DNA from 3 places in the Dongia sp. P2_B8 genome. Region 1 is predicted to be linked to each of the others. Evidence: riboswitches for the same ligand, from Rfam matches in the RefSeq annotation. Region 1 holds a riboswitch; each other region holds the start of a gene.

Region 1 (5,560 bases):
GGGCATCTATCTAGTGCCTGGGCGGAACGCCTTGGCATCAAAGCCGGCATTCCCATTCCGGTGGGTGCCTTCGATGCACATTGGGATGCGCTCGGTGCAGGCTGCAAGGTCGGTGACGTGGTCAACGTCGTCGGTACTTCTACCTGTATCATTGCGACCGCGCAGAATGTCGACCTGATACCGGGATTGTGCGGAATTGTGCCCGGCAGCGTCGATCCAGATCTGATGGGGATCGAGGCGGGGCTTTCCGCAACCGGTGACGTTTTTGAAGCCATCGCCAGGCGCGCCAATACACGCATATCCGACCTGTCGCAGGGCCTGGAGACTTACCGCGCCGGGCAGACCGGCCTGCTGCGCATGCCCTGGGACAACGGTGATCGGACGGTCCTGGTTCGCCCCGATCTCGGTGGCATTACGCTGGGCTGGAACCTGCTGCACACGGCACAGGATGAACTTTTTGCCGCCATCGAAGGTACCGCCTTCCACACAAGACTCATCCTCGAGCGGATGGCTGAAGGCGGTGTGCCGATCGAGCGCATCATCAATGGCGGCGGCATCCCGCAGCACAATCCTGTCCTCAACCAGGTCTATGCCAATGTGCTCGGCAAGCCTGTGCTGGTGCCCGATGGCGTGCCGACCGGCTTCGGGGCGGGTATCTTCGCCAGCATGGCGGCGGGTATCCATCCCAGTATCGAGTCAGCGCAGGCGGCAATGTGCCTACCGTACAAAATTTGCACACCCGAGCGTTCTACACGCGTAGTCTATGAACGCCTCTATGCTATGTTTCGCGATCTTTATCGTGGATTTGGCGGCGTCGAGGCAGCGACGCCGTTGGGTGGAGTGTTGCCTGAATTGCGCCGCATCGCCCTTGCCGGTGCGGCTTAAGAAACGTCGCCAATTTCGGAGATTGATGCTGATGACGACCCGCCTCGACCAGAAGCTGGCGCGTATTCGTGCCGGCCAATATGCCCGCAGCGACTTCATCATCGCCGATGCCAAGGATGGCGACATGGGGCCTAGCATTCCATCCACCGGGCCGCTGCGGCAGGCCGACGGCAGCTGGACGCGCTATCGTACCCGAGCCGAATTTCTCGACCAGGTGCGGGCGATCGTGGCGCAGGATGTGGTCGACATCATGCTGCTCTCCGCCTCCAATCTGGAGAAGCTGGCAGGCGAGGGGGTCTTTCAAAAAAGCCTAGTGAAACCAGCCATTCGCGCCAACGACACGACCGATATCTGGGTTGGCCGCGGTGCTACCTACAACAAGCAGCCCTCCCGGCCGTTCAGATCGGCGTCGCTCCCGCGGGTGCTGCATGGTGGCAACGGCCACCGCCAGGGTGCTGCGGTCACGGGCACCGATCTTGGCCTCTATTCGATTACCTTCAACAATGACCTCGACGCGGATCACCGGTCACTGGAGGCATTTGCCGCCTTTCGCGATGAGGCCAGCCTGCATGGCTTCAAATATTTCCTGGAAGTTTTCAACCCGAATGCCGGCCGGGACATCGCTCCCGACATCATGCCGCATTTTGTGAATGATTCGATCGTGCGATGCCTTGCCGGAGTGGCGCAGGCGGACCGGCCGCAGTTTCTCAAGATCGCCTACAATGGCCCGGCCGCGTTGGAGGAACTGGCCAGCTATGATCCCGGCATGATTGTCGGGGTCCTGGGTGGTGGTGCGGGTACCACCCGCGACTGTTTCGAACTATTGTCCCAGGCCGAGCGTTACGGCGCCCGCGTCGCCTTGTTCGGCCGCAAGATCAATCTCGCCGAGGATCCGCTGGCGATTGTGGCCCTCATGCGCCAGGTGGCCGATGGTGCAGTGACACCCTCCGAAGCTGTGCGCGCCTATCACGGTGATCTGGCAAAACGCGGCATTTCTCCGGCCCGGCCGCTTGAGGCTGACAGCGCCATTACCGAGCCGGCTCTCCTCCGCGCCGGGTGAACCGAGCGATCTCCTCTGGATTCCGCGAGAGTCCGTCTGTAGAGAAGAGGGCATGACACATTCGCGGCGCGGCATTGTCACGGGGGGGATGTGGTGCGTTGATCGCAATCGGACGATCGACGCATGGCCTCATGAAGATGGCGTGGCTGAGATTTTCGCCATGGAGATCTATGGCGGCGGCTCTGCCTGCAACCTGGCCCTCGACATCAAGAAGCTCGATCCATCCTTGCCGGTGGAAACTATCGGTCTTGTCGGCGACGACGATGACGGACGATTCCTCCTGGCCCAGGCAGATGCGCATGGTATCGACCGCACGCAGCTTGTGGCGATGGAGCAGGCAGAAACGCAGTTTACCGATGCCTATGTGTCGAAGAGCACCGGCCGGCGCACGCATATTTTCTATCAAGGGGCCAGTGCACTGCTGACGCCGGATCATTTTGACCTGGCGCGCACACGTGGTCGGATCCTGCATCTCGGGCTGCCGGGTGCGCACAGGCGGATGGATGCACCTTGGAAAGGCGATCCCAACGGCTGGGTGACGGTGCTGCGCCAGGCGCGCGCCATCGGACTGGAAACCAATCTCGAGCTCTTCAGCATTGCACCGGAACGCATCGCAAGCTTGATCCGGCCGTGCCTGCCGCATCTCGACTATCTCATCGTCAATGACCTTGAGATCGGGGCCATCGCCGGCATGGAAACCTCCCATGACGGTGTGGCCGTGGTGAAGGCGTGTGTCGAGGCAGCAAGGAACGTGCTGGCGGAAGGGAACATGCGCCTGGTCGTCGTGCACTTTCCCGCCGGTGCCGTTGCCATCGCCCGTGACGGCCAGATCTGGACGGCCTCTTCGGTCAGTATCCCGCAAGCCGAGATTGTCAGCGCCAACGGTGCCGGCGATGCCTTCGCGGCCGGCGTCCTTTATGGACTGCATGAAGGTTGGAGTGTGGATGCGGCGCTTGAGCTGGCGCATGCTTGTGCTGCCATGTCGCTGCGCGGCCTCTCAACTTGTTCGGCCGTCGACACCTATCAAACCTGCCTCGCCCAGGCGAGACTCTGGGGTCATCGCCAAGCCATTTAGGGGCCGCGGATTTTCACCAGAATCGGTTTGGGTCGACAGGTCGCAGGCACCACATGGGGCGCCGCTTTCAGGATAATTCTTTTGGAAATTGACGGGGTTAGGACAAACACCTTGACGCCGGGGCAGGGTGGGGGCGATGTTCCATTCGTCGATGGTTCCCCGAAGGATGAACTCCTGGGGATTAATAGGGAACACGGTGCGGACGACCCAAAAGGGGCCAACGCCGTGACTGCCCCCGCAACTGTGAGCGAGGAGCGGACACCGAAGTAACCACTGGTTGTGGTCTGAGACTGAGCCCGATGGCTCGTTTCGGACGAAGACTGGGAAGGTCGGTGCCGCGCGGAACTCGTGAGTCAGGAGACCTGCCACCGACAGGAAGAATCCGTATCTATGGACGGGGTGTCCACGCGGTGCTGACTGTTTCGGTATCGATTCTGCACCCCTCCATGCGCCGCTCACGACAGCTACATGACGTGGCTGGGTAAACACCAAAGGGGATCCATCATGCAGACCACCAACATGTCCGCCACCGCTCTCTCCACCAAGACCAGCACGCGCGCCGAAGCGCTCACCGGCGCCTTCATGGCCGCCGTGCTCGGTGTCGTCCTGGTTTGGGGCGTTGGCTTTTCGCATATCGAAGCCGTCCACAACGCCGCCCACGACACGCGCCACGCTAACGCCTTCCCCTGCCACTAAGGGCCTCGGGGCATGGAAACGTTTCGGCGATTGTTCATCGTCGCGGCGCTGGCTGGGTTGATCGCTGGTGTCTTCATCACCATCGTTCACCAGGTCAGCACGTCGCAGATCATCCTCGCGGCCGAAGTCTTCGAGAACGCGGCTGAAGCTGCGGAGCCGGCAGCTGCCGAAGCACCCGCGGCCGATGCCACGGAGGCTGCAGCTGGCGCCGAAGCCCACGATCACGAGGCGCATGACCATGGAGCGGAAGCCTGGGGTCCGGCAGATGGTCTTGAGCGTACGCTCTACACCGCTCTTGCGGACATCCTGACCGGTATCGGCTTCTCGCTGCTGCTGGTGGCAGGCTATCGCATCTGGGGTGGCCAGATGAATTGGCGGACGGGCCTTTATTGGGGGCTTGCTGGCTTTGCGGCGATCGTATTGTCGCCCGACCTCGGTCTGCCGCCGGAAGTGCCGGGGACCGAAGCTGCCCCGCTGCTGGATCGCCAGATCTGGTGGGTGGCAACAGCCATGTTGACCGCAGGCGGACTTGCCCTGGTGTTCTTCGGCAAGCGCTACTGGTGGGCGGCCGTCGGCCTTGCGCTGATCGTCCTGCCACATGCCTATGGCGCGCCGCAGCCGGCAGAGCATGTGAGCGTTGCGCCGGAAGAGCTCGCGCATCGCTTCATCGTGGCGGCGACCATTGCCGGCCTGCTGTTCTGGTCTGTTCTGGGCACCGCGACAGGCTACTTCTACAATCGCGTCTTCAAGGATGCGGCTGCCTGATCAACGAGATCTGCTCTTTTGCGCGGAGACAAAAAAAGCCGGGCGATCCTGTAGGGGTCGCCCGGCTTTTCTATGTCCGGCGTTCTAAAGCGCGCGCACGTCGTGGATGAAGCGCTCGATCGTGGTGCGGATGGTCGCGGTATTCTGCCCCAGCTGACGTGCGGCGGAGAGGACCGTCGCCGTCGCATTCTGAGTCTGGCCGGCGGCTTGCGCCACGAAAACAACCTTCTCAGAAACTTCCTGGTTGCCGGCGGACGCTTCCTGAATGTTGCGCGAAATCTCCTTGGTGGCGGAATTCTGCTCCTCGACCGCCACGGCAACACCACCGGAAATTTCCTTCATCTGCCGGATCTGGTCGCCGACGGCGCGGATGGATTCGGCCGTCGATTGCGTCGACGTCTGAATGGACGACACTTGGACGGCAATGTCCTCGGTGGCGCGCGCTGTCTGATTGGCGAGGCTCTTCACCTCGTTGGCGACGACGGCGAAGCCCTTGCCGGCCTCGCCAGCGCGGGCGGCTTCGATCGTCGCATTGAGCGCCAGAAGGTTGGTCTGCGCCGAAATCTCGGTGATCAAGCGGACCACATCACCGATTTTCGTCGATGCTTCTGTGAGATGGCCGACCCGCTCCGTGGTTTCGTCGATGGCATGTGTCGATGCCGTGGCGATCTCCGACTGCGCCGACACCTGGCGGGTGATTTCCAGGATCGAGGCTGACAGTTCCTCGGTCGCGGCGGCCACGGTACTCACGTTGGCGCTGGCTTCGGTTGCCGCAGCGGCCACCTTCTGGACCTGCTCCAGGGATTCAGTCGAAAGCTTGGTCAGCGATTCCGCGGTGTGATCGAGTTCGTCAGCCGATTTGACCAGCGCCTGCAGGATGGTCTCGACTTCCTGGTCGAAACCGCGGGCGAGGTTGCTCATCTGTGTGGCGCGGCTCTCGCGGGCCTTTTGCTGCTCGGCGGCTTCGGCCTGGAGGCGTTCATTGTTGCGCATATTGTCGGCGAACACCGCGACGGCGCCGGCCATATTGCCGACTTCATCAGCACGTTCAGCATAGGGAATATTGACTGCGGTATTGC
Region 2 (5,560 bases), on a different contig from region 1:
TGAAATTCATCACCGATCCGCAGATCGGCAAACAAGCCCTTCGGGTCCTCGTGGAAATGCAGCAGGCTTTGTGATTTGCAATAGAAGGCGCCGCGCGATTTCTCCTTGAGGCCCGCGCGCGCGCGAATGGCCACAAGGAGCGGTTCCAATTGATCGAGGGCGGGGCCGGTCGCATGCTTCATGCAGCAGAATTTAAGGCTGCATCGGAAGCCGTCAACTTGGTTTCGGCCGGTTACCTTACTTTAGGCAGCGTAAGAGTGATTGTGGTGCCGACATTGGGGGTCGACTGAATGTCGAGCCGCCCACCGTGCAGTTCGACCAGCGAAGCCACGATGGGCAGGCCGAGGCCGGTACCGACCTGGGCATAGGGGCTGTCGGTCGCCACCTGGCCAAAGGGCTGCAGGGCGATCGTGATCTGGTCCGGGGTCATGCCGATGCCGGAATCGGCGATGTCGATGACGATGTCGCCTTGGGCCTGATGCGCCGTGATCATCACGGTACCGCCGGCCAGGGTGAACTTGATGGCATTGCTCACCACGTTCATGATCATCTGCCGCAGGCGCCGGCGATCGGCCACCAGCGACAAGGGGGACCGGCTAAGATCCGCCACCAATTGCACGCCGCGCTTTTCAGCCATCGGTGCCATCAACTGCACCGAACCGTTGATCAGTTCCTTGAGTTCAATAGGTTCCAGGGTCAGCTGCAGCTCGCCCGCTTCGACCTTGGAAAGATCGAGGATGTCGTTGATGAGGGCGAGAAGATGCGCGCCGGCATCATGGATGTTCTGGGCATAATTCTGATACCGCACGACACCGGCTGCGCCAAAGAGATCGTCGGCGATGATCTCGGAAAAGCCTAGAATTGCGTTCAAGGGCGAGCGCAGTTCATGGCTCATGCGTGCCAGGAAATCGCTTTTGGCGCGGCTGGCCGTGATCGCCACCTGGCGCTGATTCTTGAGTTCGCGGGTGAGCAGCGTGCTCGCCGCAGCCTGGGCGCGCAGTTGCTCTGTCGCCTGTGCCAGCTGCACCTCGCGCGCCTTTTGTGCCGAGATGTCGACGATCGAAGCGATGATGGCGTCATAATTGTCGAATGCGGCGACATGGCCGGAGAGCAGGCCCCAGAAACGCCGCCCGCCATGGGTCACGAACTCGATTTCGTGGTTGATGACCTGGCCCTCGTCGCGCAACAGGCGCACGAGCTCGGTCCGCGCCGCCGGATCGGCATAGAAAGAGTCGCTCGAATGGTTGGCTGGCTGGTCCTCCGGCCGGTCGAACAGGTCGCGGGCGGCACTGTTGGCATAAAGGACTTTGCCGCTGGCAAGGCAGGTGATCACGGTTGGCGTTGCCACGACGTCGAGCACCGTCACGTCGGCAGCCGACAGTGCGGTGCCCTGTCGGGGGAAGGCCAAACGGCGGCGCAGATTCCTGTCACTCGAATGCGGCAACGCTTCTCCACCCGGCAGCCACCTCATCGCGGCCGCCCGATATACCCGTCCCCGATATGCTAGTCGCGAACCCCTCTCGGGCAAGCGCAACCATACAGTCCACAGATTGGCAGGCGATAGATAAGAAGGGGTAAATTTCGCACAGAAATACTTACACTATAATATGTGTTTGGAGACGTTCTAATTCCTAAGGGAAGCGTCATTCTACTGGTCAGCGATTGCCCAAAAGCTTTCTGGCCAATTGCTGCTGCTTTGGATAGGTTGGCGCCCGATCGCAGTGAGGGAAGCCGGTCAGTCCTGGTGACAGGGTGATTCCGGCGCTGCCCCCGCAACTGTAGGACTGTTGCCCCAAGTTTTCTCGGGGTACCGCGGGTTCAAGGCCACTGGCCGGTTTGGCTGGGAAGGCGACCCCGCGGACATCGGTCGAGCCAGGAAACCTCGGCGATCATTCGATTTCGGCAACGACCTCGGAGGGAGGTGCGCGTCATCTTGTCTACGCAACCCTTGGGCTTAGGCACCGGCCTATCCGGTTTGATCACCCCGCTCCCCGCCATCACTTTGGTGCTGGGTGGCGCACGCTCGGGCAAAAGCCGCTATGCGGAACAGCTGCTCGACCGCCATACGGGCAGCCGCACCTACATCGCCACCGCTGAGATTCGCGACGCCGAGATGGCTGAGCGGGTGAAGCTGCATGCCGAGCGGCGCGATCCCGACTGGCGCCTGGTGGAGGAACCCCTGGCCCTCGCCCAGGCCCTCGTGTCGGAAACAGAGAAGGGCGCGGCGGTCCTGGTCGATTGCCTGACGCTCTGGCTCACCAATGTGATGTTGGCGGAGCGTGATGTCGCGGTGGAATCCGCAGCCCTTGAGGAAGCGCTCGGCCAATGCGGCGGGCCGATCATTTTCGTCGCCAACGAGGTGGGTCTTGGCATCGTGCCGGACAACAAACTGGCGCGTGATTTTCGCGACCATGCCGGGCGGCTCAACCAGCGCCTGGCCGCGCGCGCCGATCATGTGCTGTTCATCGCGGCCGGCCTGCCTTTGATACTGAAGTAGGGCCGCTGGTCCTGAAATAACGACGCGAACATCGCGTCTGCCGACTAAGGAATGATCATGTCAGTCACGAATTCAAAGACCGGCGGGAAAATCCCCGCCACCATCGTCACCGGATTTCTGGGGGCCGGCAAGACCAGCCTCATCCAGCATCTGTTGAAGAATGCCGGCGGCAAGCGCCTGGCGCTCATCATCAATGAATTCGGCGAGCTTGGCGTCGATGGCGAAATCGTCAAGGGCTGCAAGATCGAGGGCTGCCCGGAAGAGAATATCGTCGAGCTAGCCAATGGCTGCATCTGCTGCACGGTGGCCGACGATTTCCTCCCCACCATCAAGGCACTGCTTGACCGCGCCAATCCGCCCGATCATATCGTCATCGAAACCTCCGGCCTTGCGCTCCCGAAGCCCCTGGTGAAGGCGTTCAACTGGCCGGAAATCCGCACCCGTGTCACGGTCGATGGCGTCATCGCGGTGGTCGATGGCCCGGCGGTGGCGGCAGGGCGGTTTGCCGACAACCCGGCAGCGGTCGACAGCCAGCGCAAAATGGATGACGGGCTCGACCATGACAGTCCCTTGGCAGAACTGTTCGAAGACCAGATCAATTGCGCCGATCTCATCATCGTCAACAAGGCCGACCAGATGTCGGGCGCTGAGCATGAATCCGCCCAGGCCCATATCATCAAGGAATTGCAGCGCCCGGCCAAGATGATCACGGCACGCTTCGGCGAGGTGGATCCCCGCGTGCTCCTGGGGTTGGATGCCGCGGCCGAAGACGATCTCGCCCAGCGCCATTCGCATCACGAATTGGAAGGCGAGGATCATAACCACGACGATTTCGAAAGCTTCCATATCGACGTTGCCGAACTGGGCCAGCCGCAGGACCTGCTGGCAAAGCTGGTCCCTGTCATCGAACAGCACGACATCCTCCGCGTGAAGGGTTTCCTGGCTGTGGCTGACAAGGACATGCGCCTGGTGCTGCAAGGTGTCGGCAATCGCCTGCAGCATTATTACGACCGTCCGTGGGAAGCGGCCGAAGGCCGTCGAGGCCAGATCGTGATCATCGGCCTCCAGGGCCTTGATCGCGCCGCCATCACGGCGGCGCTGACGGCACCGCTCGGCGTCGCCGCCTGACCCATGCATCTTCTCGCCGCCAAACCCGGAACCATCAGCGACGGCGGCGAGGCCGTCGATCTCGGCCAGTCACCGGCCGAAATCGTGGTGCTGAGTGCCGCCGATACCGAGCTTGCGGCGCTGGCAGCCGCGCATGCGGCACTGCCTGAACCCCGGCCAAGTTTGCGTCTCGTCAATCTGCTGCAGTTGCAGCACAACATGTCGGTCGATCTCTATCTCGACCAAGTGATTGCCGATCCCAAGGCGTCAGCGAAGCTGGTGATCCTCAGGCTCATCGGGGGCGAGCGCTATTGGCCCTATGGCGTCGAACAATTGGCGGCAGTCACCTCAGCGCGCGGCATCAGGTTTGCCTGTCTCTCCGGCGATGACCAGCCGGACAGCGAATTGTCGCGCCGCTCGACCATCGACGATGAGGCAGCACACCGCCTGTGGCAGTTCCAGGTCCATGGCGGCAAGAGCAATGCCGAAGAATTCCTGAACTATGCCGCAAGCCTCATCGGCTATGACACAGCCTGGCAGGAACCGCGGCCCCTGCTGCGTGCTGGGCTCTATTGGCCTGGCACGCCGGTGCTCAGTCTTTCTGATCTTGCGCCGCTGTGGCGCGAAGGCGCGCCGGTTGCCGGCATCGTCTTCTACCGCGCGCTGCTGCAATCAGGCACCTTGGCGCCAATCGATGCGCTGATCGGCGCCTTGACTGCGCGCGGCCTCAATCCACTTCCCATCTTCGTCAATTCGTTGAAGGAAGCGGTGGCGGCGGATCTCATTCGATCGCTTTACGCCGAGACGGCGCCCGACATCACGCTCAATTGCACCGGCTTTGCCATCTCGCAGCCGGGCGCCACGGCTTTCTCGACGCCGTTCGACGGCGCGGATCATCCGGTGCTGCAGGTCATGCTGTCCAGCGAGAGCGAAGCGCAGTGGCAAACCGGCCTGCGCGGCCTTAGCCCCCGCGATCTGGCCATGCAGGTGGCGCTGCCGGAACTGGATGGCCGCATCATCACCCGCGCCATTTCATGGAAGTCCGCAGCGCGCTATGACGAAGCCACGCAATGCACGATCGTGGCACCGCAGCCGGTCGCCGATCGCGTGGCCTTCACCGCGGATCTCGCGGTCAATTGGGTGAAGCTGCGCCGCACGTCCGCGCCCGATCGCCACGTGGCGTTGATCCTTGCCAATTATCCCAACCGCGATGGCCGCATCGGCAATGGTGTCGGGCTGGATACGCCGGCCGGCACGATCGAGGTGCTGCACGCCATGCGGGATGCTGGCTACGGTGTCACTGACGTGCCGCAGGACGGCGAAGCCTTGATGGCGCGGTTGCTGGCACGGCCTGCCGGCATCTTCCGACTGAGTGGTACCGATTATGCCACCTTCTTCAGTACACTGCCGGCAGCGATGCAGGACGCGGTCACCGCGCGCTGGGGTGCCCCGACGGCGGACCCGCTCTACAGTGCCGGCGCCTTCGATCTGCCGCTGATGTCGCTGGGCCAGGTGGTGATCGGCATTCAGCCGGCCCGCGGCTACAATGTCGATCCGACCAGCAGCTATCACGACCCGGATCTCGTGCCCCCGCACGGCTATTTCGCTTTCTATGCCTATCTGCGGCGGCAGTTCGGCGCCCATGTGATCGTGCATATGGGCAAGCATGGCAATCTCGAATGGCTGCCAGGGAAATCCCTGGCGCTCTCAGCAAATTGTTATCCCGAGGCCATCTTCGGGCCGCTGCCGCATCTCTATCCCTTCATCGTCAACGACCCCGGCGAAGGTGCGCAAGCCAAGCGCCGTGCCCAGGCCGTCATCATCGATCACATGACGCCGCCGCTCACCCGTGCGGAAAGCTATGGCCCCCTGCGGGATCTCGAACGGCTGGTCGATGAATATTTCGAGGCGAGCCAGGTCGATCCCAGGCGCTGTGTGGATTTGAAGCGCCAGATC
Region 3 (5,560 bases), on a different contig from region 1:
AGAGCGCACGGTCGCCGAGCCCCAGCTCCATGACGACCTTGCGCACCTTCTCGAAATTGGTGCCGAGCTTCATGATCGCGGCCGCATCCATGTCCGCAAGACGCCGCTTCAATTCCTCTTCCGGCAGTACGCCGGAGAGGATGCCGAGGCTCTGGTTGCGATAGACGAGCGGCGCGCCGAGAACCGAGGCTGCACCCAGCACGGAGCAGACGCCGGGGACGACTTCTGTTTCATAGCGCGTCGCCAACCGGTCATGGAGATACATGAACGAGCCGTAGAAGAAGGGATCGCCCTCGCAGATGACTGAGACGTCGCGGCCGGCATCGAGATGGACAGCCACTTCCTCGGCCGACGCATCGTAGAAATCACTGACCAGCGTTTCGTAATTGAGATGCGGCGGCAGCTTTTCCGTGGTGACCGGATAAATCAGCGGCATCGTGATCTGCTCGGGCTTCAGATAGGATTCGATGATGGTGAGCGCATTGCCCTTTTTCCCCTTCGCCGCCAGATAGGCGACGACGGGCGATTGCTGCAACAGCCGCACCGCCTTCACGGTCATCAGTTCCGGATCGCCCGGGCCGACGCCGAGGCCGAACAAACGTCCTGGCTTACTCATGGTAATTATTCTTTCTCCGTTGCCAGGGCGTTGACGGCTGCTGCCGCCATGGCGCTGCCGCCGCGGCGGCCGCGCACGATCACATAGGGGACATTGCGGCTGTCTTGCGCCAGCATGTCTTTGGATTCCGCGGCACCCACAAAGCCCACGGGGAAACCCAGGATGAGCGCCGGTTTCGGCGCCCCTTCATCCAGCATCTCGAGGAGGCGGAAGAGCACGGTGGGCGCATTGCCGATGGCGACGATGCTGCCGGCCATCCGGTCGCGCCAGAATTCGAGCGCTGCTGCCGAGCGCGTGTTGCCGGTATCCTGCGCCATCTGCGGCACGCGCGGATCGTAGAGCGTGCAGATAACCTCGTTCTTCATCGGCAGGCGCGCGCGCGTCACCCCTTCGGCGACCATGCGGCAGTCGGCAAGGATCGGCGCACCTTCGGCCAGCGCTTTGCGGCCCGCGGCGCCGGCACCATCCGAGAAGCGCAGGTCGCGGATGACATCGACCATGCCGGAAGCGTGCGCCACACGGACGGCGAGTTTTTCCAGGTCGCTCGGGATGCCGGTCAAATCGGCTTCAGCGCGGATGATGGAAAAGGATTGGCGGTAGATTTCCTGCCCATCGCGCTCGTAATTGATCATCACTCTACTCCGGAACTCGCAAATATGTGGCGGCCAGCAGATCGCCTGCCTGTTCGATAGTGAGGTCGGCCCCGATCCGCTTGCCAAAAACCGCCGTTTCCCCCTCGTTTTGCGCGAAGACATCGTTTCGCACGAAGACATCGTAGTGGCCGGGTGAAATAGCCAGCAACGTGACCGGTGCCGGCCGGGGGGCCGCGCAGGATTTGCTGCAGCCGGTAAGATGGATGCCAAAGACGCTGGCGCCGGACCCGTCGATCCTGTCCGCCAAGGCCAGCGCATCCACCTTGGTGTCGGCGAGGCCGGATTTGCAGCCGGCGCTGCCGGCACAGGTGATGGCAGCAGCCAGGGTCCGGTCGGGCCGCGTGATAAAGCCCAGCTCATCCAGCTGCGCCACGGCATCGATGAGCGCGCCCTCGGCGATGTTCGGCAGCAGCACGCTCTGCCATGGCGTCATGCGGATCTCCCCGGCCGAGGCCAAATCCGCAAGATCGGCAAGGCCGCGCAGCATTGACGGTCCGATGCGCCCCAGCGGCGGTACGGCGCCGATCGCAAAGCGCCCATCCGCCTGCTCACGCGCGCCAATATGGCCAAGCAGCATCGGCTCTTCGCGGTGCCAGCCGGCTGGGGCACTGACCGGACAGGGCAGGGCGGTCATCAATTCCTCGACGCGCCGCGCCACCAGCAGGTGGCGCATGCGCGTGATCTTGTCCCCGTTCGCATTGGTCTTGCCGATCTCGGCTATGAACAGATCCAGCAAGGCAAACAAGGCCGCCTCAACATCCGCTGCTGCGACAATGCCCGCCGGCCTTTCGCCGGGAACGCCTGCAAAGCCGACGGCAAAATGCGCAGCGTCGGTCGCGGCAAACCAGATGTCGTTGGGATGTTCGACCATGGTGATGCTTTCGCCACCATCGATCTGGATCGCGAATTTCGGTGACAGGGCGTGGTATCTGGGCTGCGCCTCAAGACGCGCCAAAATGGCGTCTGCCAAAGGCGCGACGTCGATCAGGGCTGCGGGATCGAGCCCCGCCAGCGGACTGACCATCACATTGCGCACATCGTCGGCGCCGGCCGTGCGGGGGCCAAGACTGGCATCCACCAGCATCTCGATGAGCGCCTCTTCGCACCCGGCGCGCACGCCGCGGATCTGGATGTTGCTGCGGTTGGTGGCTTCGACCGCCGGTACACCGTAGCGCGCGGCCGCCGCGGCGATCGCGCGGAGCTGCGTCGAATTCACCAGCCCGCGCGCCAGCTTGATGCGGCAGATCCCGCCGTCGCGCGAGGGCACGATGCGGAAGAGGCCCGGGCAGGCAAAGCGGCGATTGGCGGCGCTGCCCACAATCTCGCCTGACATATCTGCGTTCTGAAACGAACGGTCGGTCACGGTGTCACCGGCAAAAGCCATCGCGGTGAATGGGTGGTGGACCTCATCTGAAGGCCAGCCGCCACGGCATCGGTACGCCCCGACCGATGTATCCAACCGCAACCCGGTTCATCGGCAGGTCTCCTGGCTCGCGGGTCGGTGCCGATCATAGCCTTCCCGGACCTGAGTCCAGTGGCTGTTTCGCGATCGGCTCGCCGCTCACAGTTGCGGGGGCAGCCACGGCTGGGGGCGATATCCTGCTCCCTCCCGCGTTCCCTCTTAGGCCCCGAAGGGCACCGGTGAATGGCCTTCTTCTATAGGAGCGGGCAGGGGAGCGGAAGTGGATTTTCCGCTGTTTGCCTTGGGTGCGACCCCTTGCCGGGCGCTTCACCATGCCGTATTCAAGCGCAAAAGCGGCCCTCATTTCAAAGAGATATGCGACATGGCAGCCTGGCTCACGCTGGTCGGCATCGGCGAAGACGGTATCGATGGGCTGAGCGTTGCGGCGCGTGCTGCCCTGGCCGGGGCCCGGATCGTCTTCGGCGGGGAGCGGCATCTCGCCATGCTGCCTGCTGAGATGATTGCCGAACGCCGCCCCTGGCCGACACCGTTTGAGGGCGCCTTCGCGCAAGTTCTCGCCCTCAAAGGCAGCCCGGTCTGCGTGCTGGCCAGCGGCGATCCGATGCTCTACGGCATGGGGGCCAGCCTCAGCCGCCTGGTGCCCGCGGGTGACATGCATGTGTTCCCGGCACCATCCTCCTTCTCCCTCGCTGCCGCGCGGATGGGCTGGGTGCTGCAAGATGTGGCACTTCTCACCATCCATGGCCGGCCGATCGAGGGCCTTCATCTCCATCTCCATGACGGCGCCCGGCTGCTCATCCTCAGCCATGATGGCGGCTCGCCTGCCGCCATCGCCAAGCTGCTGACCGGCCGCGGCTTCGGCTCGAGCGAAATGACGGCGCTCGAACATATGGGCGGGCCTAAGGAACGCCGCCTCGAGGGCACCGCCGCCAATTGGCCGGCACAGGACATCGCCGCCCTCAATCTCGTGGCCGTCCAGTGTCGCGCAGCGGCTGGCGCAAGGCCGCTCTCGACCCTGGCAGGCCTGCCGGACGACGCCTATCAAAACGACGGCCAGCTCACCAAGCGCGATGTCCGCGCGGTGACTCTGGCGCGTCTTGGCCCCTGTCACGGCGAATTGCTGTGGGACGTTGGCGCCGGCTGCGGCTCGATCGGCATTGAATGGATGCGGACACATCCCACCTGCCGCGCCATCGCGATCGAGGCCGATGCTGGACGTCAGCAGCTCATCCGCGCCAACGCTCTGGCCCTCGGTGTCCCCGGCCTCGCCCTTGTCGCCGGTGCCGCACCCGCGGCACTGGCCGGTCTGGAAACCCCCGACGCCATCTTCATCGGCGGTGGTGTCACGGAACCCAATGTCCTCGATCTCTGCTGGGCGGCGTTGAAGCCCGGCGGGCGGCTGGTGGCCAACGCCGTTACCGTCCAGAGCGAGATGCTGCTGGTCGACTGGCAGGGCAAGGTGGGCGGCGATCTCACCCGGATCAGCATCTCCCACGCCAAGCCGCTCGGTGATTTTGACGCCTGGCGGGCTGCCTTGCCGGTGACCGTTTTCGTCGTCGCCAAATCTAAGTAGCTGAAATAATTATATTAAAATCATATAATGATACACCTGTTTAAATAACATAAAGATATCATTATATCTCGAATCTGTTATGCTGTGTCTCGTGTTGCCCATCAACCCGGAGCCGCCAGCATGAACATGCCGCCATTGAGTATGATCGAGCGCAGCGCCCCTCAGGATCGTTTTGAACAGGTGGCGAGGCTTCGCCAGGAGGCCCGGCAGATGCGTGACCCCGGCGTCACAGTCAGCTTCGAATTCTTCCCGCCCAAGCAGCCGTCGCTGGCCAATGCGTTCTGGGAAGCGGCCGATGATCTGGCTGCCCTCGGCCCCCGTTTCGTCTCGGTCACCTATGGTGCCGGCGGCTCGACGCGCGACCAGACCCGCGCCTTGGTCTCGGAAATGCAGTCGCGCTCCGGCGTGCCGGCGGCAGCCCATCTCACCTGTGTCGGTGCCAGCCGCGACGAGATCGATGCCATCGCCGATTCATACTGGCAGGCCGGCATCAACCGGATCGTGGCGTTGCGTGGCGATCCCCAGGCCGGCATTGCCGCTGGCTACACGCCGGTTGCCAATGGCTATGCCTATGCCGACGATCTGGTGGCGGGCCTCCGCCGCCTGCACCCGTTCGACATCAGTGTAGCCGCCTATCCGGAAGTGCATCCCCAGGCACAAAATGCCGGTGCGGATCTCGATCATCTGAAGCGCAAGATCGACGCGGGGGCCAGCCGCGCCATCACGCAGTTCTTCTTCGACGTCGATTGCTACAAGCGCTTCGTCGAGCGCGCGACGCGGGCTGGCGTCACGGCACCGATCGTGCCCGGCATCCTGCCGATCCGCAGCTGGGCCAAGACCGAGGCGATGGCTACCGCCTGCGGCACGCATATTCCAGAGAGCATCCGGGCCCGACTCACCGCCTCAGCGGAGGAGTCGGACGACCGCAATGCCGTCGCGGTCGAGATCGCCGTCGAACAATGCCGCGCGCTTCTCAAGTTCGGTGTGCGCCATTTCCATTTCTACACGCTCAACCGCGCCGATCTGGTACGCGACATCTGCGCGGAACTGGGGATCGGCGCCGACGTCCATATCGCGCGGTAGAGGGACTTCAGAGCAGGGGCAAACACTTCTCAACCGTCAAGCTCGGGGATGACGCGGGAACGTGCGGGGGTTATGTACGCCCCGCCGCAATCTGCTCGGCCAGCAGGCAGAGAATCTCATACATCAACGTCGCCGCTACCAATGCCGTGTTGCCGGTGGGATCGAAGGGTGGTGCCACTTCGACGACATCGGCGCCGATATAGTTGAGGTGC

Evidence for each region. Region 1 has a riboswitch for cobalamin ahead of AC1DWZ_RS15145 (CbtB domain-containing protein). Riboswitches for the same ligand answer to the same signal wherever they lie in the genome.
Region 2: linked by a shared signal. The riboswitch ahead of cobU (bifunctional adenosylcobinamide kinase/adenosylcobinamide-phosphate guanylyltransferase) and the one ahead of AC1DWZ_RS15145 (CbtB domain-containing protein) in region 1 are both predicted to bind cobalamin.
Region 3: linked by a shared signal. The riboswitch ahead of cobG (precorrin-3B synthase) and the one ahead of AC1DWZ_RS15145 (CbtB domain-containing protein) in region 1 are both predicted to bind cobalamin.

What each region holds. Positions count from the first base shown of each region.
Region 1 covers NZ_JBFUDM010000004.1:288,687-294,246, reverse strand. Annotated here, with positions in the region: gene AC1DWZ_RS15160 (ribulokinase) at 1-885, shown strand, start outside; gene AC1DWZ_RS15155 (hypothetical protein) at 911-1,945, shown strand; gene AC1DWZ_RS15150 (carbohydrate kinase family protein) at 1,998-3,020, shown strand; cobalamin riboswitch at 3,156-3,404, shown strand; gene AC1DWZ_RS15145 (CbtB domain-containing protein) at 3,525-3,716, shown strand; gene AC1DWZ_RS15140 (CbtA family protein) at 3,729-4,481, shown strand; gene AC1DWZ_RS15135 (methyl-accepting chemotaxis protein) at 4,566-5,560, opposite strand, start outside.
Region 2 covers NZ_JBFUDM010000008.1:134,924-140,483, reverse strand. Annotated here, with positions in the region: gene AC1DWZ_RS20585 (hypothetical protein) at 1-182, opposite strand, end outside; gene AC1DWZ_RS20580 (sensor histidine kinase) at 233-1,471, opposite strand; cobalamin riboswitch at 1,676-1,901, shown strand; gene cobU (bifunctional adenosylcobinamide kinase/adenosylcobinamide-phosphate guanylyltransferase) at 1,934-2,497, shown strand; gene cobW (cobalamin biosynthesis protein CobW) at 2,555-3,625, shown strand; gene cobN (cobaltochelatase subunit CobN) at 3,629-5,560, shown strand, end outside.
Region 3 covers NZ_JBFUDM010000003.1:1,092,330-1,097,889, forward strand. Annotated here, with positions in the region: gene AC1DWZ_RS12665 (precorrin-2 C(20)-methyltransferase) at 1-616, opposite strand, end outside; gene AC1DWZ_RS12670 (precorrin-8X methylmutase) at 622-1,248, opposite strand; gene cobG (precorrin-3B synthase) at 1,253-2,602, opposite strand; cobalamin riboswitch at 2,729-2,927, opposite strand; gene cbiE (precorrin-6y C5,15-methyltransferase (decarboxylating) subunit CbiE) at 3,054-4,265, shown strand; gene metF (methylenetetrahydrofolate reductase [NAD(P)H]) at 4,476-5,348, shown strand; gene speB (agmatinase) at 5,419-5,560, opposite strand, start outside.